2 regions of the Priestia sp. P5 genome follow, and region 1 is predicted to be linked to the other one. Evidence: a T-box and tRNA genes for the amino acid it is inferred to sense, from the RefSeq annotation. Region 1 holds a T-box; the other holds one or more tRNA genes.
The links. A T-box is a leader RNA that pairs with one kind of tRNA and senses whether it is charged. The one in region 1 lies ahead of serS (serine--tRNA ligase), so its partner is inferred to be a tRNA-Ser.
Positions count from the first base shown of each region.

Region 2: it has a tRNA-Ser gene. The T-box ahead of serS (serine--tRNA ligase) is inferred to sense a tRNA for this amino acid. The anticodon was not compared.

Region 1 covers NZ_JAKWFJ010000012.1:6,313-14,155, reverse strand. The annotation lists gene guaB (IMP dehydrogenase) at 1-1,033, shown strand, start outside; gene MMB69_RS26945 (serine hydrolase) at 1,184-2,539, shown strand; gene pdxS (pyridoxal 5'-phosphate synthase lyase subunit PdxS) at 2,730-3,617, shown strand; gene pdxT (pyridoxal 5'-phosphate synthase glutaminase subunit PdxT) at 3,639-4,226, shown strand; T-box leader at 4,284-4,496, shown strand; gene serS (serine--tRNA ligase) at 4,549-5,826, shown strand; tRNA gene MMB69_RS26925 (tRNA-Ser) at 5,938-6,030, shown strand; gene MMB69_RS26920 (deoxynucleoside kinase) at 6,150-6,830, opposite strand; gene MMB69_RS26915 (deoxynucleoside kinase) at 6,830-7,465, opposite strand; gene MMB69_RS26910 (glycoside hydrolase family 18 protein) at 7,609-7,843, opposite strand, start outside.
Region 2 covers NZ_JAKWFJ010000001.1:372,404-380,246, reverse strand. The annotation lists gene MMB69_RS01955 (peptidoglycan D,D-transpeptidase FtsI family protein) at 1-511, opposite strand, end outside; gene MMB69_RS01950 (MFS transporter) at 673-1,950, opposite strand; gene sodA (superoxide dismutase SodA) at 2,080-2,688, opposite strand; tRNA gene MMB69_RS01940 (tRNA-Ser) at 2,886-2,978, opposite strand; tRNA gene MMB69_RS01935 (tRNA-Ile) at 2,990-3,066, opposite strand; tRNA gene MMB69_RS01930 (tRNA-Asn) at 3,070-3,144, opposite strand; tRNA gene MMB69_RS01925 (tRNA-Met) at 3,185-3,258, opposite strand; tRNA gene MMB69_RS01920 (tRNA-Asn) at 3,260-3,334, opposite strand; gene MMB69_RS01915 (DUF456 domain-containing protein) at 3,397-3,882, opposite strand; gene MMB69_RS01910 (hypothetical protein) at 3,933-4,115, opposite strand; gene MMB69_RS01905 (DUF1189 domain-containing protein) at 4,230-5,012, shown strand; gene MMB69_RS01900 (MFS transporter) at 5,164-6,375, opposite strand; gene MMB69_RS01895 (hypothetical protein) at 6,452-6,784, shown strand; gene ispG (flavodoxin-dependent (E)-4-hydroxy-3-methylbut-2-enyl-diphosphate synthase) at 6,936-7,843, shown strand, end outside.

The DNA.
Region 1 (7,843 bases):
TATCCAAGATTATTCAATGCAAATTGCTGATGTAATGACAAAAGAAGAATTAGTTACTGCTCCAGTAGGAACGACTTTAGAAGAAGCAGAGAAAATTCTACAGCAATATAAAATTGAAAAGTTACCTCTTGTAGATGACAATGGCGTATTAAAAGGTCTTATCACAATTAAAGACATTGAAAAAGTAATTGAGTTTCCAAATGCAGCTAAAGATCAACAAGGTCGATTATTAGTTGGAGCAGCTGTTGGCGTAACAGCTGATTCAAACGTTCGTATTGAAAAATTAGTACAAGCTGGCGTTGATGTTATCGTTATTGATACAGCGCACGGACATTCACAAGGCGTTTTAGATACAGTACGCAGCATTCGCGAGGCATATCCAGAGTTAAATATTATTGCTGGTAACGTAGCAACTGCTGAAGGTACAAAAGCACTAATTGAAGCAGGAGCAAACGTAGTAAAAGTAGGAATTGGACCTGGTTCAATTTGTACAACTCGTGTTGTAGCTGGTGTAGGCGTTCCACAAATTACAGCAGTATATGACTGTGCAACTGAAGCTCGTAAGCACGGTGTAGCTATTATCGCAGATGGCGGTATTAAATACTCTGGAGATATTGTAAAAGCACTTGCAGCTGGTGGACATACAGTAATGCTAGGAAGCCTTCTAGCAGGAACGACAGAAAGTCCTGGAGAAACAGAAATCTACCAAGGTAGACGCTTTAAAGTGTACCGTGGAATGGGCTCTGTAGGAGCTATGGAAAAAGGAAGTAAAGATCGATACTTCCAAGAAGATAATAAAAAATTAGTTCCAGAAGGTATCGAAGGACGTTTGCCTTACAAAGGACCTGTAGCAGATACTTTATATCAAATGATTGGCGGTTTACGCGCAGGAATGGGTTACTGTGGTTCAGCTAACTTAGAAGCGTTACGTGAACAGGCACAATTCATTCGTATGACTGGAGCAGGTTTAAGAGAAAGCCACCCACATGATGTACAAATCACAAAAGAATCTCCTAACTATTCTATGAGATAATCATGAATGTTAAAAAAACGCGTTTCCCTATTAGGGAAACGTGTTTTTTATGTCATGGATCATGAATGTAACAGTACTTCTTTATCTATTTTTTTAAATTTTAGTATGATAAAATTACATTTATGTGAGTTTACGTTTGGAGGGTATAGAGTGAGAAACGCAGTACAGAAACAATTAATTTGTGTCATTGCTGTTATGTTAATGGCCAGCGTATTTTTTGTCTCTACACAAGCATCAGCTGCTCCTAAAACAGATGATATTGGCGTTGAAGCAGATGCAGCAATCTTAGTAGAGGCAAGTACGGGGAAAGTATTATACGGGAAAAATACGGATGCTTTATTAGGTATTGCAAGCATGACAAAAATGATGACGGAATACCTAGTATTAGAATCCATAAAAGATAAGAAATTATCTTGGGATCAACGTGTACCAGTTAGTAAATATGCAGCTAAAATTTCTCAGGATTATGGATTATCAAATGTACCGTTAATTGAAAACCAAAAATACACGGTGAAAGAATTATATGATGCCATGGCTATTTATTCAGCTAATGGAGCTGCAATTGCTTTAGCTGAAGCTGTTAGCGATTCTGAAGAACGTTTTATTAAGTTAATGAATGAAACGGCAAAAAGATTAAATATGGGTGAATCAAAATTTGTCAATTCCACAGGTCTTTCTAATTCTTTGCTAAAAGGAATGTATCCAAAAGGAACGAAGGAAGAAGATGAGAACCTTCTATCGGCTCGGGCAGTTGCTACCCTTGCTTATCACTTAATTCATGATTATCCAGAATCTTTGGAAGTAGCTAAAACTCCTTCTAAAATGTTTAGACAAGGGCAACAAGGCGAAACAAAAATGAACAATTGGAATAAGATGCTCCCAGGTTTTTCAGCTGCCTACAGCGGCGTAGACGGCTTAAAAACTGGTCATACAGATTTTGCAGGTCAATGTTTCACTGGAACTGCAGAGCGTAACGGGGTAAGATACATAACAGTTGTAATGAATGCCAAGGAAAACGGCAAGTCTACGGAAGCTGCTCGTTTTTCTCAAACGAAAAAGATATTGGATTATGCTTTTAGTCATTTTCAGTTAAAAGAAGTAGTGCCTGCTAACGGCGAAATCAAAGGGCATGAAACAATTGATGTTGCTAAAGGAAAATCAAAAGAAGCTTCCGTTTCTCCAAAGAATTCTGTAAAGATTATTACCGAAAAAGGTCAAAAAGATCATACTAAAATCAACTTTAAGTTAAACGATAAAGTTATGAACGATCAAAAAGTTGTTGCTCCTATTAAAAAAGGAGAAACAGTTGCTTATGTGAGTGCAACAAACAGCAATCTCAAAGATCTAGGCTATGTAGGAGGTCAAACTACAGATAGCATGACACCGGTTGTGACAAACGAATCTGTTGAAAAAGCTGGATGGTTCTCTCTCGCTATCCGCAGTATTGGTAACTTCTTCAGCGATATTTGGATGAATGCTGCAAATACAGTGAATAATTGGTTTTAATGATAACTCAAAAGAAAGAAGAGATACTACAAGAGAGTATCTCTTCTTTTTATTTTTAGATTTGTTTGTATATAATCTATAAATTAGATAGGAATTTTCCGAAAAATACGGTAAAATAGACACTAAGTTTTGAATTTTGTATATACACTAAAAATTATTGTGAAACACTTGATACAGGAGGAAGACAAACATGAATAACATTACAGGTACTGATCGTGTAAAACGAGGAATGGCGGAAATGCAAAAAGGTGGCGTTATCATGGACGTGATCAATGCAGAGCAAGCAAAAATTGCAGAAGCAGCAGGCGCTGTTGCTGTTATGGCATTAGAGCGTGTTCCAGCTGATATCCGTGCGGCAGGCGGCGTGTCTCGTATGGCAGACCCAACAATTGTTGAAGAAGTGATGAATGCTGTGTCCATTCCAGTTATGGCAAAAGCTCGTATTGGCCATATTGTTGAAGCACGCGTGCTAGAAGCGATGGGTGTAGACTACATCGATGAAAGTGAAGTGTTGACTCCAGCTGATGAGGAGTTTCATTTAAATAAAAATACATTTACGGTTCCATTTGTGTGCGGTTGCCGTGATCTTGGCGAAGCATCTCGTCGTATTGCTGAAGGAGCTGCAATGCTTCGTACAAAGGGCGAACCAGGGACAGGAAACATTGTGGAAGCAGTGCGTCATATGCGTCAAGTAAATGCTCAAGTACGTAAAGTTGTGGGCATGGACGAAGATGAGTTAATGACAGAAGCTAAACTATTAGGTGCACCTTATGAGTTATTACTGCAAATTAAACGTGAAGGTCGTTTACCGGTTGTAAACTTTGCAGCAGGCGGTGTAGCAACACCCGCAGACGCAGCGTTAATGATGCAGCTTGGAGCAGACGGCGTGTTTGTTGGATCAGGAATCTTTAAATCAGACAACCCTGAAAAGTTTGCGCGAGCAATCGTGGAAGCAACAACACATTATCAAGACTATGAACTGATTGCAAACTTATCAAAAGGATTAGGAAGTGCAATGAAAGGGATTGAAATTTCATCATTATTACCAGAAAACCGCATGCAAGAGCGTGGATGGTAATTTAAAGGGAGTTTTGACAAAATGGTAAAAGTAGGCGTGTTAGGATTACAAGGTGCCTTTCGCGAGCATGCACAAGCATTAGAAGCAGCAGGCGCTGAAGCCATTATCATAAAAAAAGTTGAACAGCTAAACGAAATAGATGGTTTAATCCTACCGGGCGGCGAAAGCACAGCGATGCGTCGTCTGATTGACAAATATGACTTTATGGAACCTCTTCGCCAGTTTGCACAAGCAGGTAAACCGGTATTTGGTACGTGTGCGGGTTTAATTTTACTCGCAGGACAAGTCGTTGACCGTGAAGAGCCCCATTTAGGTGTTATGGATATTACGGTAGCTCGAAACTCGTTTGGGCGTCAACGGGATAGCTTTGAAGCTGCCCTAAATATTAAAGATATCGGTGAAGATTTTATAGGCGTATTTATCCGTGCTCCGCATATTGTAGAAGTAGGAGAAAACGTTGAAGTCTTAGCCATGCATAACGATCGAATTGTTGCGGCAAGACAAGGTCAATTCTTGGGATGTTCGTTTCATCCAGAATTAACAGATGATGCTCGCATGGCACAGTATTTCGTAGCAATGGTTGAAGAAGCTTCAAAAAAACCTGTATAAATGAATTGCATCTTGTACAGACTTGTAGTACATTATGATTAATAAAAATGATATTGGTATAAAGCGTTGATAGGAAATAGTAATAAGATTTTTGATTTCAAGAGAGTCGATGGCTGGTGTGAATCGATAATCAATTCTTATGAATCCGTCCTGGAGCAAGCTGTCGAAAAAGTAGTAGGCAGTTTCGGTTCATCCGTTATCTGGTTTAAGAGGAAGGCTTATTTTAGCTTTCAATTAGGGTGGCAACGCGGGTAAACTCTCGTCCCTTTCATGGGGATGAGAGTTTTTATTTTGCCCTTTTATACTAAAGGAGGTACTAAGTATGTTAGATTTAAAATTTTTACGTGCTAATTTTAATGAAGTAAAAGAAAAGCTCAAGTTTCGTGGTGAGGACTTAACGGACTTAGGTCGCTTTGAAGAGTTAGATGCAAAACGCCGAGAGCTAATTGCTCAAACAGAAGAGTTAAAAAGCAAGCGAAATGAAGTATCACAGCAAATTGCACAATTGAAGCGTGAAAAACAAGATGCTGATCATTTAATCGTTGAAATGCGTGAAGTAGGAGACCGCGTAAAGCAATTGGATGAAGAGCTTCGCAGCGTTGAAGAAGAATTAGAACTATTGCTACTTTCAATTCCTAACGTTCCACATGAAAGTACGCCTGTAGGTGAAACTGAAGATGATAATGTAGAAGTTCGCAAATGGGGAGAAATTAAACAATTTGATTTTGAACCAAAACCGCATTGGGATTTAGGAACTGATTTAAATATTTTAGATTTTGAAAGAGCTTCGAAAGTAACGGGAAGCCGCTTTGTATTTTATAAAGGGTTAGGTGCAAGATTAGAACGTGCCCTTATTAACTTTATGATGGATTTACATATGGATGAGCATGGTTATGAAGAAATCCTTCCTCCATATATGGTAAATCGTACAAGCATGACGGGAACAGGGCAGCTTCCTAAATTTGAAGAAGATGCATTCAAGATTAAAGAAGAAGATTATTTCTTAATTCCTACAGCTGAAGTACCAGTTACAAATTTACACCGTGATGAAATCTTAAGCGGAGATCAGCTTCCAATTGCTTATACAGCGTATAGTGCTTGCTTCCGCTCAGAAGCAGGCTCTGCAGGAAGAGATACACGTGGTCTTATTCGTCAGCATCAGTTTAATAAAGTAGAACTTGTTCGCTTTGTTAAGCCAGAAGATTCTTATGATGAATTAGAAAAATTAACAGGCCATGCTGAAAAGGTTCTTCAACTATTAGGTTTACCTTACCGAGTTCTAAGCATGTGTACAGCTGACCTAGGTTTCACAGCAGCCAAAAAGTATGATATTGAAGTTTGGATTCCAAGTTATGAAACGTATCGTGAAATTTCTTCTTGTTCAAACTTTGAAAGCTTCCAAGCTCGCCGTGCTAATATTCGCTTCCGCCGTGATACAAAAGCAAAACCAGAGCATGTTCATACACTAAACGGTTCTGGCTTAGCAATTGGCCGTACGGTAGCTGCAATCTTAGAAAACTACCAGCAGGAAGATGGATCAATTCAAATTCCAGAAGTGCTTCGTCCATATATGGGAAATAAAGAATTTATTTCTAAATAAAAATAGAAGATGTTCATTAAGAATTAATTCTTAATGAACATCTTTTTTAAAAAAATCAATAAAAGAGTTGACTTCATTATTTGTATATGATAAATTAATACTTGTCGATACGGAGGAATACCCAAGTCCGGCTGAAGGGATCGGTCTTGAAAACCGACAGGGGTGTTAAAGCCCGCGGGGGTTCGAATCCCTCTTCCTCCGCCATATTTGACTTATAATGCAATTAACATAGCGCGATAAATTGGAGATTGGAAAACCGTTACTTATAAGTAACGGTTTTTTATTTGTTAAAAATGCCGCTTTAATAGATAAAGCGGCATTTTTTATAGATGACGACGTTTTAACTTTTCATTATGTTGTAAAAAGCGAGCCACTTTTTCCACAATTGATTCAATTGAATCAGGATCCTTAAGAAGGTCGTATTCTCTAATATCTAAACGAAGAATAGGGCAAGCCGTAAAGTTATTAATCCAGTCTTCGTATCGGGCGTGCATCTCTTTCCAATAATCAAGAGGCGTTTGCTGTTCCATTGGTCGCCCTCTTTCTTGAATGCGATCTACAATATCTTCGAAGCTGCCTTCCAAATAAATGAGCAGATCCGGATGAGGGAAATATGGAGTCATAACCATTGCATCGAATAAGCTTGTATATGTTTCATAGTCTACTTTAGACATCGTTCCTTTTTCAAAATGCATCTTAGCGAAGATACCGGTATCTTCGTAAATGGATCTGTCTTGGATGAAGCCGCCGCCATACTCGAAAATTTTCTTTTGTTCTTTAAAGCGTTCCGCTAGAAAATATACCTGTAGGTGAAAGCTCCAACGTTCAAAATCCCCATAAAATTTGTCCAGGTAAGGGTTGGAATCTACTTTTTCAAACGATGTGCGAAATTGGAGAGCATCAGCCAATGATTGAGTCATTGTAGATTTCCCAACTCCAACTGTACCCGCTATCGTCAACACAGCATCATTAGGAATGTTGTATTTAGATCGTAAGTTTACCATTACATACTCCTTTTTAACATACTCTCTTGAACCTCTGATAAGATTCTATTTAAGTGTTGTTTATTTTGTACAAAATCTATTTCATCACCGTCATAACGTAAAATGGTTACATCAGGGTTATTTTGTTCAAACGCCGTCATAGCCTTTTCGTAATCATCACTTAGCCTCGCAAGGTAGTGAGGATCGATGTTTCGTTCAATTTCTCTTCCGCGCATTTTAATACGCTTTAACAAGGTATCCAAACTGGCATTTAAATAAATAATAATGTTCGGAGCTGGCATATCAGCCGTTAAGATGTGGAAGATTTGTACATATTTTTTATACTGTTCATCTTTTAACGTTTGCTCAGCAAAAATCATGTTTTTCATAATATGATAATCTGCTACAACAGGTTTTTTATAAGATAAGAACCCTTTTTGAATATCCTCCAACTGCTTATATCGATTACATAGAAAAAACATTTCGGTTTGAAAACTCCACTCGTTAATATTTTCATAAAATTTCCCGAGAAATGGATTTTCATCTACGATTTCTTTTAAAATTTCGAATTGAAATGCTTGTGCAATCTCTTTAGCTAGAGAGGTTTTTCCGACACCGATGGGTCCTTCTACTGAAATAAAAGGTGTGCCTTGCATTCATTTGCCTCCTTCATGACCACTCGTTCAAAAAAAACAGACAAAAAATATTTTAACATAGAGAAGGAGAATAAGGGGAAAAGAAATTTCTTCTAGTAAGAAGAATAACAAAAAGCCTACTGTTCACAGTAAGCTTTCCCTATTTATGGCTGTGTCACTCTTTTTGTAATTTTGAAGTTATCTTCAATCAAGAGCCAGTTTTGCGGGAAATCCAAGCCTAGTTTCCAGTAGGCCATTCCTCTAAGTTTTAATTCTTTGATTAAATCAAACTTGGCCTGAATAGACCTAGCGTCTTCAAACCATACTTCGTGGGTGCGCTGCTGTTCATCTTTATACCGGAAGAAAGGAGCCTGTGCTTTATTGTCGTATTGAATAGCT
Region 2 (7,843 bases), on a different contig from region 1:
GTTCGTCATCAGTCATTTCACCATCTTGAACTTTTTTACGATCAGCTTGCGTAATTTTCTGTTCCGCTTCTTTAGGGTGAAGCATAATCCAATAATCCTTCATATCACGTTCTGTAATTTTTACCACATTTTTAGCATCTTTATTCTTTTTATTTTCCGGAATATCAATCACATTTGTGGTGTAAGGAACATCGATCATAGTGGCTAACTTTTTAGCGATGCGCAGCCTTTCTTCAGCTGTATTTCCTTGAAAACGAGTATATGTAATCGTATTTAAAGAGGTATTATCTACAATTACGCGGTTATAACGATCGTACATTTTCCCTCGAGGAACAGGCGTACTGACCGTAACGTCCTGTGTTTTTTCGACTTCTCGTTCGTAATTCTCACCGTATACAATTTGAACAAGTCCCAACCGCAAAATTAATACGGAAAATAGGGCAAATACGGTCAAAAAAAGTAAGTTTACACGAAAAGGCACGTGACTTTTTCTTCTTTTTTTCTTTTTCATACCAACACCTACACTTTATAAAACATATATACCATAACACCATAAAATCAGCCATTTAGCAAATAAATAGACACCTGGCAGGTGCCTATTTACACAACGTATTTATTCTAAAAGAAAAGCGAAGCATTTTCCATAGTACAAATGAAGGAGCTGATAACACTCTAAGCTGGAGACTCTCCGTCTCCTTCATTTAATACCGGAGGAGTAACAGTCGTTTCTTTTTTGTGCAGAGGCTGTGAGATATGTCTCACACAAAAATAAATGATCGTATGCCCTGCTCCAACAATAGCTAATAAAATGGGAATACTTTTTGCTTCATCAAAAAATAGTACAGCTATTAAAAATAAAGATATGGAAACGACGCGCCCGATATTCAGAAATACTTCTCTGACAACAATGTATTCAATTCTTTTTGAAACAACGTCTTTTGCTCGTCCAATCACATCGTACGTTAGAGAAATGAATGGAACCAATAAAATAGGATAGGCAATGGCAATACAAACAGCATATATAATTAACTTTGGATACGATAAGTTAAAGATAAGCAAAAAGACTGCTCCATAGAGAAGGAGGCCCCCTGTGAAGATAAACCGAAGGCGATTTTTTTGCTTAATAAACCTTGAGGCAACATAGTATCCTACAAATGCAACCGCTGAATTCACCAGTCCATATGTTCCTAAAGCTAATTCACTTCCCGTCGTAATAAATACCATGACGGATACAACAAAAATGAACGTACCTTCACGCAACCCTTGAAAGAAATGAGCCTGCAATATTCGATTCCAGTCTTTATTGACTTTTCGTTCAGCCCATACTTCTTTAAATTTGTATACTCCTTCCGCTGCGCGTCTTGTAATAAAAAAACTAAGCACAACGGCACCGATAAACAATAGCAGCGATACACCAAACACAATTTTATACCCAAGTGATTCATACAAAGCGGAAATAACAAAGCCCGCTCCTAAAGGACCAATCATCCCTGCAAAAGAGTTTAAGATCCCTAAAAATCCGTTAAAAAAGTCTCTTGTATCAGGTTCTGTAATTTCAAAAGTTAGCACATTAAAAGCTAGCCAATAAAAGCCGTATCCTATACCCAGCAGTCCACCAAGCAATACTAAATACTCGGCTGCGTTAGCTCCACTGACTAATACAGCGATATAAAAAACAGCTAAAAAAGATACACCTAACCTTAAAACTACAACCCGGTCAATTCGTTTGGCCCATTTACCTGCTAAAATAAACGTAAGCGGCTGAAGCACCACTACCGCTAAATTATAAATAGCGAGATCCGAAAATTCGCCTGATTGTTTCCACAGATAAATGTTAACAAACGAATTGGAAATTGAAATAGCCAAGGCATAAAGACCGCCTATAATTAAAAGCAAAAGTAAATCTTTACTAACTTCTACATCTCCAACTACTTTTTTTAATAAAGGCATATCAAAAAACTCCTTTTCTCTTCTACACCTAGTGTGTGAAAAAGAAAAGGAGATATGTAAAAGAATTGGAAAACAAAAAAGCCAGTAAAGGTAATAATTACTTTACTGGCTCTTAAATACGTCTTTAGCTTATTTTGCAGCGTCGTAACGCTTAGCAACTTCGTCCCATTTTACAACATTAAAGAATGCTGAAATGTAATCTGGACGGCGGTTTTGGTAATTTAAGTAGTAAGCGTGCTCCCAAACGTCTAGACCAAGAATTGGCGTTTTGCCTTCCATTAATGGGCTATCTTGGTTTGGTGTGCTTGTTACTTCTAATTCGCCGTTGTTTACAACTAACCAAGCCCAGCCAGAACCGAAGCGAGTTTTAGCTGCATTTGCAAATTCTTCTTTGAATTGATCAAAGCTGCCGAATTTGCTAGCGATAGCGTCCGCTAATTCACCAGTTGGAGCACCGCCGCCGTTAGGGCAAAGGATTGTCCAAAATAATGAGTGGTTCGCATGACCGCCACCGTTATTGCGTACTGCTGTACGGATATCTTCAGGAACAGCATCTAAGTTTGAAATTAACTCTTCAATACTTTTGCTTTCTAAATCCGCTTTGCCTTCAACAGCAGCGTTTAGATTTGTAACATATGTGTTGTGATGTTTGGTGTGGTGAATATTCATTGTTTCTTTGTCGATATGTGGTTCCAGTGCATCGTATGCATAAGGTAGTTCTGGTAATTTGTAAGCCATGAATAATTCCTCCTTCAAAATATGTAAGCATTTTGGCGCAAAAGCACCATATACGTTTAGATTAGCAAATTTACCCTACTGTTTCAAATAAAAAGTTCCTAATCCATGATTTATATTTACCTAATTCCCATTCGCTATTCTTTTAAACATAAAAAAAGCTTCTTTTTCTCAAAAGAAGCTTTGAATAGACAATAGTATGGCGGAGGAAGAGGGATTCGAACCCCCGCGGGCTTTAACACCCCTGTCGGTTTTCAAGACCGATCCCTTCAGCCGGACTTGGGTATTCCTCCAACCCTATAAATGGTGGACCCTGCAGGACTCGAACCTGCGACCGGACGGTTATGAGCCGTCTGCTCTAACCAGCTGAGCTAAGGGTCCACATGGCTCCACAGGTAGGACTCGAACCTACGACCGATCGGTTAACAGCCGATAGCTCTACCACTGAGCTACTGTGGAACAGTATGAATTATGTATGTCACAAATGCAAATTGGAAAATAGCGGCGGAGGGGATCGAACCCCCGACCTCACGGGTATGAACCGTACGCTCTAGCCAGCTGAGCTACACCGCCATGGCTCCACAGGTAGGACTCGAACCTACGACCGATCGGTTAACAGCCGATAGCTCTACCACTGAGCTACTGTGGAACAATATAACATTTACTAGCGACATTAAAAATTTAACATGTTTCTAGCCTAAAGTCAATATATTATTTTAAAACAGCGTATAAAAAATAGGCAATCATCAGCAGTTGAATAAATCCTTTTGAAATAGCGCCACTAAAAAAGCCAATAACCGAACCTACTCCAATTTTTACTGCGTTGCTAATTGTGGTCCGATGAACAATCAGTTCTCCTACAATCGCTCCGATAAACGGCCCTAAAATAATTCCAAATCCCGGAATGACAAACGGACCCACAAGCAGCCCAACTGTACTTCCCCAAACACCTGCTTTAGTGCCTCCGAATTTTTTCACACCAATAATATTAGCTATATAGTCTGCTAAAAAAAGTGCGACAACTAACAATCCTTGTATCACCCAAAATAACCAGCTATAGGAGCTAAAATCATAAAATAAACCGTATATAACAAATCCTAGAGCTACAAATAGCACGCTTGGGATGATGGGATAAACCAACCCAACAAACGATACAACAAAGCTAATGATAATTAATGCCCAACATAAAATAGCCATGCCCGCACCTATCCTTTTTATTATTACTATTTATCATACAATAATCACTCCTATAAAGAAAGACCTTGCACGACGAGTCCTTCCTTTATTTTACTTTCGAATACCTCTTCAAATAATGATTTTCGATTGTACATCTGCAATATTAACAGCACGGTCCTCAAGCTGCCCGTAATATCCCCAAAAACAATGACGGCAAAACCTGTACATATACGCATAAGATGTGCTTGTGACAAAACGCTCCACCGCATCATTGTAATTGGTAACGGTTTCTAAAATCTATTGTAAACCTTAAATTTTCGCTATAAAATAAGGTATAATCAGAATCTTCAATAAGAGGAGGCTTTACAATGAGCATGCTGAAAAAGATGGCATGGAGTTTTACTTCCTTCAAAAAAATAAGGTCGCTTCGCTTTGAGCATACGAATAAAACAATTGGCTTTGTGCTGTTTTTAACATTTATTTCTTTGCTGCCTACATTTTTCTTTATGACTTTGACGATTGTAAACGGCTATCATATCGCTACTACAGATCTTCCAAAATCTGTTTCTTCTTTTTCTATTTCAAACTCACAGCTTACGTCAAGTCAACCTTTCACAAAAAAAGTAAACGGTACCGCTTTTATCTTAAACCCCTCACAGTCTATTGAACGGTTTCATTCCCCTGCTCATGCAATTGGTTTTTTAAAGGATGGAATTTACATCACGACTAATTCACAAACACAAACGTATTCATATGAGTTGCTAAACTGGCACCATAAAGATAAAAATGAACTGTTAAACTTGCTGCACGAACAAAAATTTTCTCTATACATACTTGTCCCTATCGCTATGCTTTTACTGTACGTATTAACATCTGGACTAAACTTCCTTTTTATTACCTGCCTTGCTTATCTTGGAAAGCTGATTGGACTCATTACTAAAAAGCAGCTTCCTTTTAAGCAGCTGTGGGCACTGAGCGCTTATAGTACGGTAGCCTTCACGCTGCTTTATACGCTCTTTGAAGCTTTTTCTTTGTCTCTAGCAACACATAGCTCTCTTTACTGGATAGGAACGTTCTTCATTTACTTGTTGCTCGTCACAAGGGTTCCTATAAGAAAAAAGATAAAACCTAATAAAGCGATTGAAACATAACGAAATGAATCCAATCAACCGCTAGAAGCACCTACATACATAAAATCTATGTTTACCCTGCCAATAAAAAGCTCCGAACGAATTTGATTCTTGATCAAGAATCAAATTCGTTCGGAGCTTCTTCAACTAACATACTTTTGTCTCAGCCTCTTTATTTCTGTACAACTTTTCTTCTTCCCATTGCAGAAGAAAAAATTTTCAACTGATACAAAACCCACAAACCTCCTGCTGTGAGCAGAATAAAGCTATAAACAAACATCAGCCTTTCAGTATGCATCCACACTTCAAAAACGACAGGTCCCAACGCTACTCCTAAAAATCTCACCGTTCCATAAATGGATACAATAAACCCTCTTTCTTCTTCTGAAGCCGCTGAAGTAATCATCATATTAATACACGGAAGAACAAACCCTAAGCCGCCAAAGGCGACTGTCAAACAAAACATCAAAATAGGAAGCGTGTAAATCATCGTTAATACTCCAAACATTACAAATAAAAGAACCATTCCTACTATCATCAATTTTTTCATGAGCTCTACGTCTGTTTTGATTCGCTGCCCGGTCCAATAAGAAACGAGCGTCATTGCGCCAAGAGGAAATAAAAAAGCGGTTCCTTTAAAAAAACCGTCTATATGATACGTTTCCTCTATTAAAAAAGATAAGTAATATAAAATGCCAAATAATAAAAACAACCCCAATCCCCCGACAAAGAATAAAGGAAAAAGCGATTTTCTTTTATCATAGACAATCCCAAGGGCTCTCTTTAAATATTCTTGAACAGATACTGAATCCGAACCTGTTTTCCCTTCTCTCACATACATGACTATACCTACTAAAGCAGCACCTGCAGCTAAGGGATAGACAAAAAATGCGGCATACCATACGACGAGTGCTGCCGATGCTCCAATTATCGGCGCAACCACTTTTCCTGCTCCGTTATACACTTCTAAAATCCCGAGGACCTTTGCTCTTTTTTCCCCTGTAAATACATCTCCAGTTAATGCCATTGCCAACGTTGTAGTACCTGCAGCTCCAATCCCTTGAATGACTCTGCCAGCCATCAACACAGCAAAGTTTCCAGAAGAGAATGAGGCACTACTAGCAGCGATGACACTGCCTATTATCATGATGACGAGCGAATATATGATTAACTTTTTACGCCCATACCGGTCTGATAAAATCCCTACAGCAGGGATACACAATGCGGCTGGAATCGAAAATGCACTCAGTATCAAACTGGTTTGAACTCCGCTTAAATGAAGTGACTTTTGAATGCTTGGCAGCAGAGGAATGAGCATGGAATTTCCTAATACCATAATCAAAGGCAATAAGCCTAATGAAACAATCATTAATTTTTCTTTCAATTTTCGTTCTCCAATCATATTTAAGTAAGACAAGCATAGGCTTTACACATAAGCAAAAGAATGAAGGAGGAGCATAATGAAAAAGCTATGTGCATTAGCCGCTTTCGCTTTTATCGGATATATTTGTCACTATGACATTAAATACGGGACCATCCCTACTGCTACTGAAGCAGTTCAAGTCAGCAAAGCGCAGCCTGCAGAAACAAAAGCCGCCAGCTCTTCTTCCACCTATACAAAAATAAAAATTAAGCCAGGCGATACAGTTTTATCCGTCATTGAGGAGCTTACAAAAAAAGCGATACCGGTTTCTATGAACCAAATGATTACAGACTTCAAAAAGTTAAATAACGGTACAGCGCCTGAGGATATTCAAATTGGAAAAACGTATAAGTTCCCTATTTACAAGTAATGACAGCATTCTTCTTGTCAAGATGGGATAGTCATTGTTAAAATAGCTAAGGTAGTACTTTCTACTAGTTATTTTGTTCATAAAGAGTTATTCTATTAATGAATTCAAATTCTTGATTTCATTTTGAAGGAGAGATTATCACGTGAGTGAAATTATACATCGTACAAAAACACGCCCGGTTAAAGTTGGAGATTTAACAATCGGAGGCAGCAACGAGTTAGTTATTCAAAGTATGACAACCACTAAGACACATGATGTTGAAGCAACGGTTGCAGAAATTAAACGTTTAGAAGAAGCAGGATGCCAAGTTGTTCGTGTTGCTTGTCCAGACGAGCGCGCAGCAGATGCAATCCCTGAAATTAAAAAACGCATTAACATTCCATTAGTTGTGGATATTCATTTTGACTACCGCTTAGCATTAAAAGCAATTGAAGGCGGAGCGGATAAAATCCGTATCAACCCTGGTAATATCGGTCGCCGTGAAAAAGTGGAAGCTGTTGTAAATGCTGCAAAAGCTAAAAATATTCCAATTCGTATTGGAGTTAACGCCGGTTCACTTGAAAAACGTATTTTAGATAAATACGGCTATCCGACAGCAGATGGCATGGTAGAAAGTGCACTTCATCACATTAAAATTTTAGAAGACCTTGATTTCCATGACATCATCGTTTCAATGAAAGCATCGGATGTTAACTTGGCAATTGAAGCTTATGAAAAAGCTGCTCAAGCATTTGACTACCCTCTTCACTTAGGAATTACAGAATCGGGCACATTATTTGCAGGAACTGTAAAAAGTGCAGCAGGTCTTGGCGCTATTTTATCTAAAGGAATCGGAAATACATTACGTATTTCTTTAAGTGCGGATCCTGTTGAAGAAGTAAAAGTTGCGCGCGAATTGCTAAAATCATTCGGTTTAGCTTCCAATGCTGCCACTCTTATTTCTTGCCCAACTTGCGGACGTATTGAAATTGATTTAATTAGCATTGCTAATGAAGTTGAAGAGTATATTTCAACTGTAAAAGCACCGATTAAAGTTGCGGTACTTGGCTGCGCTGTAAA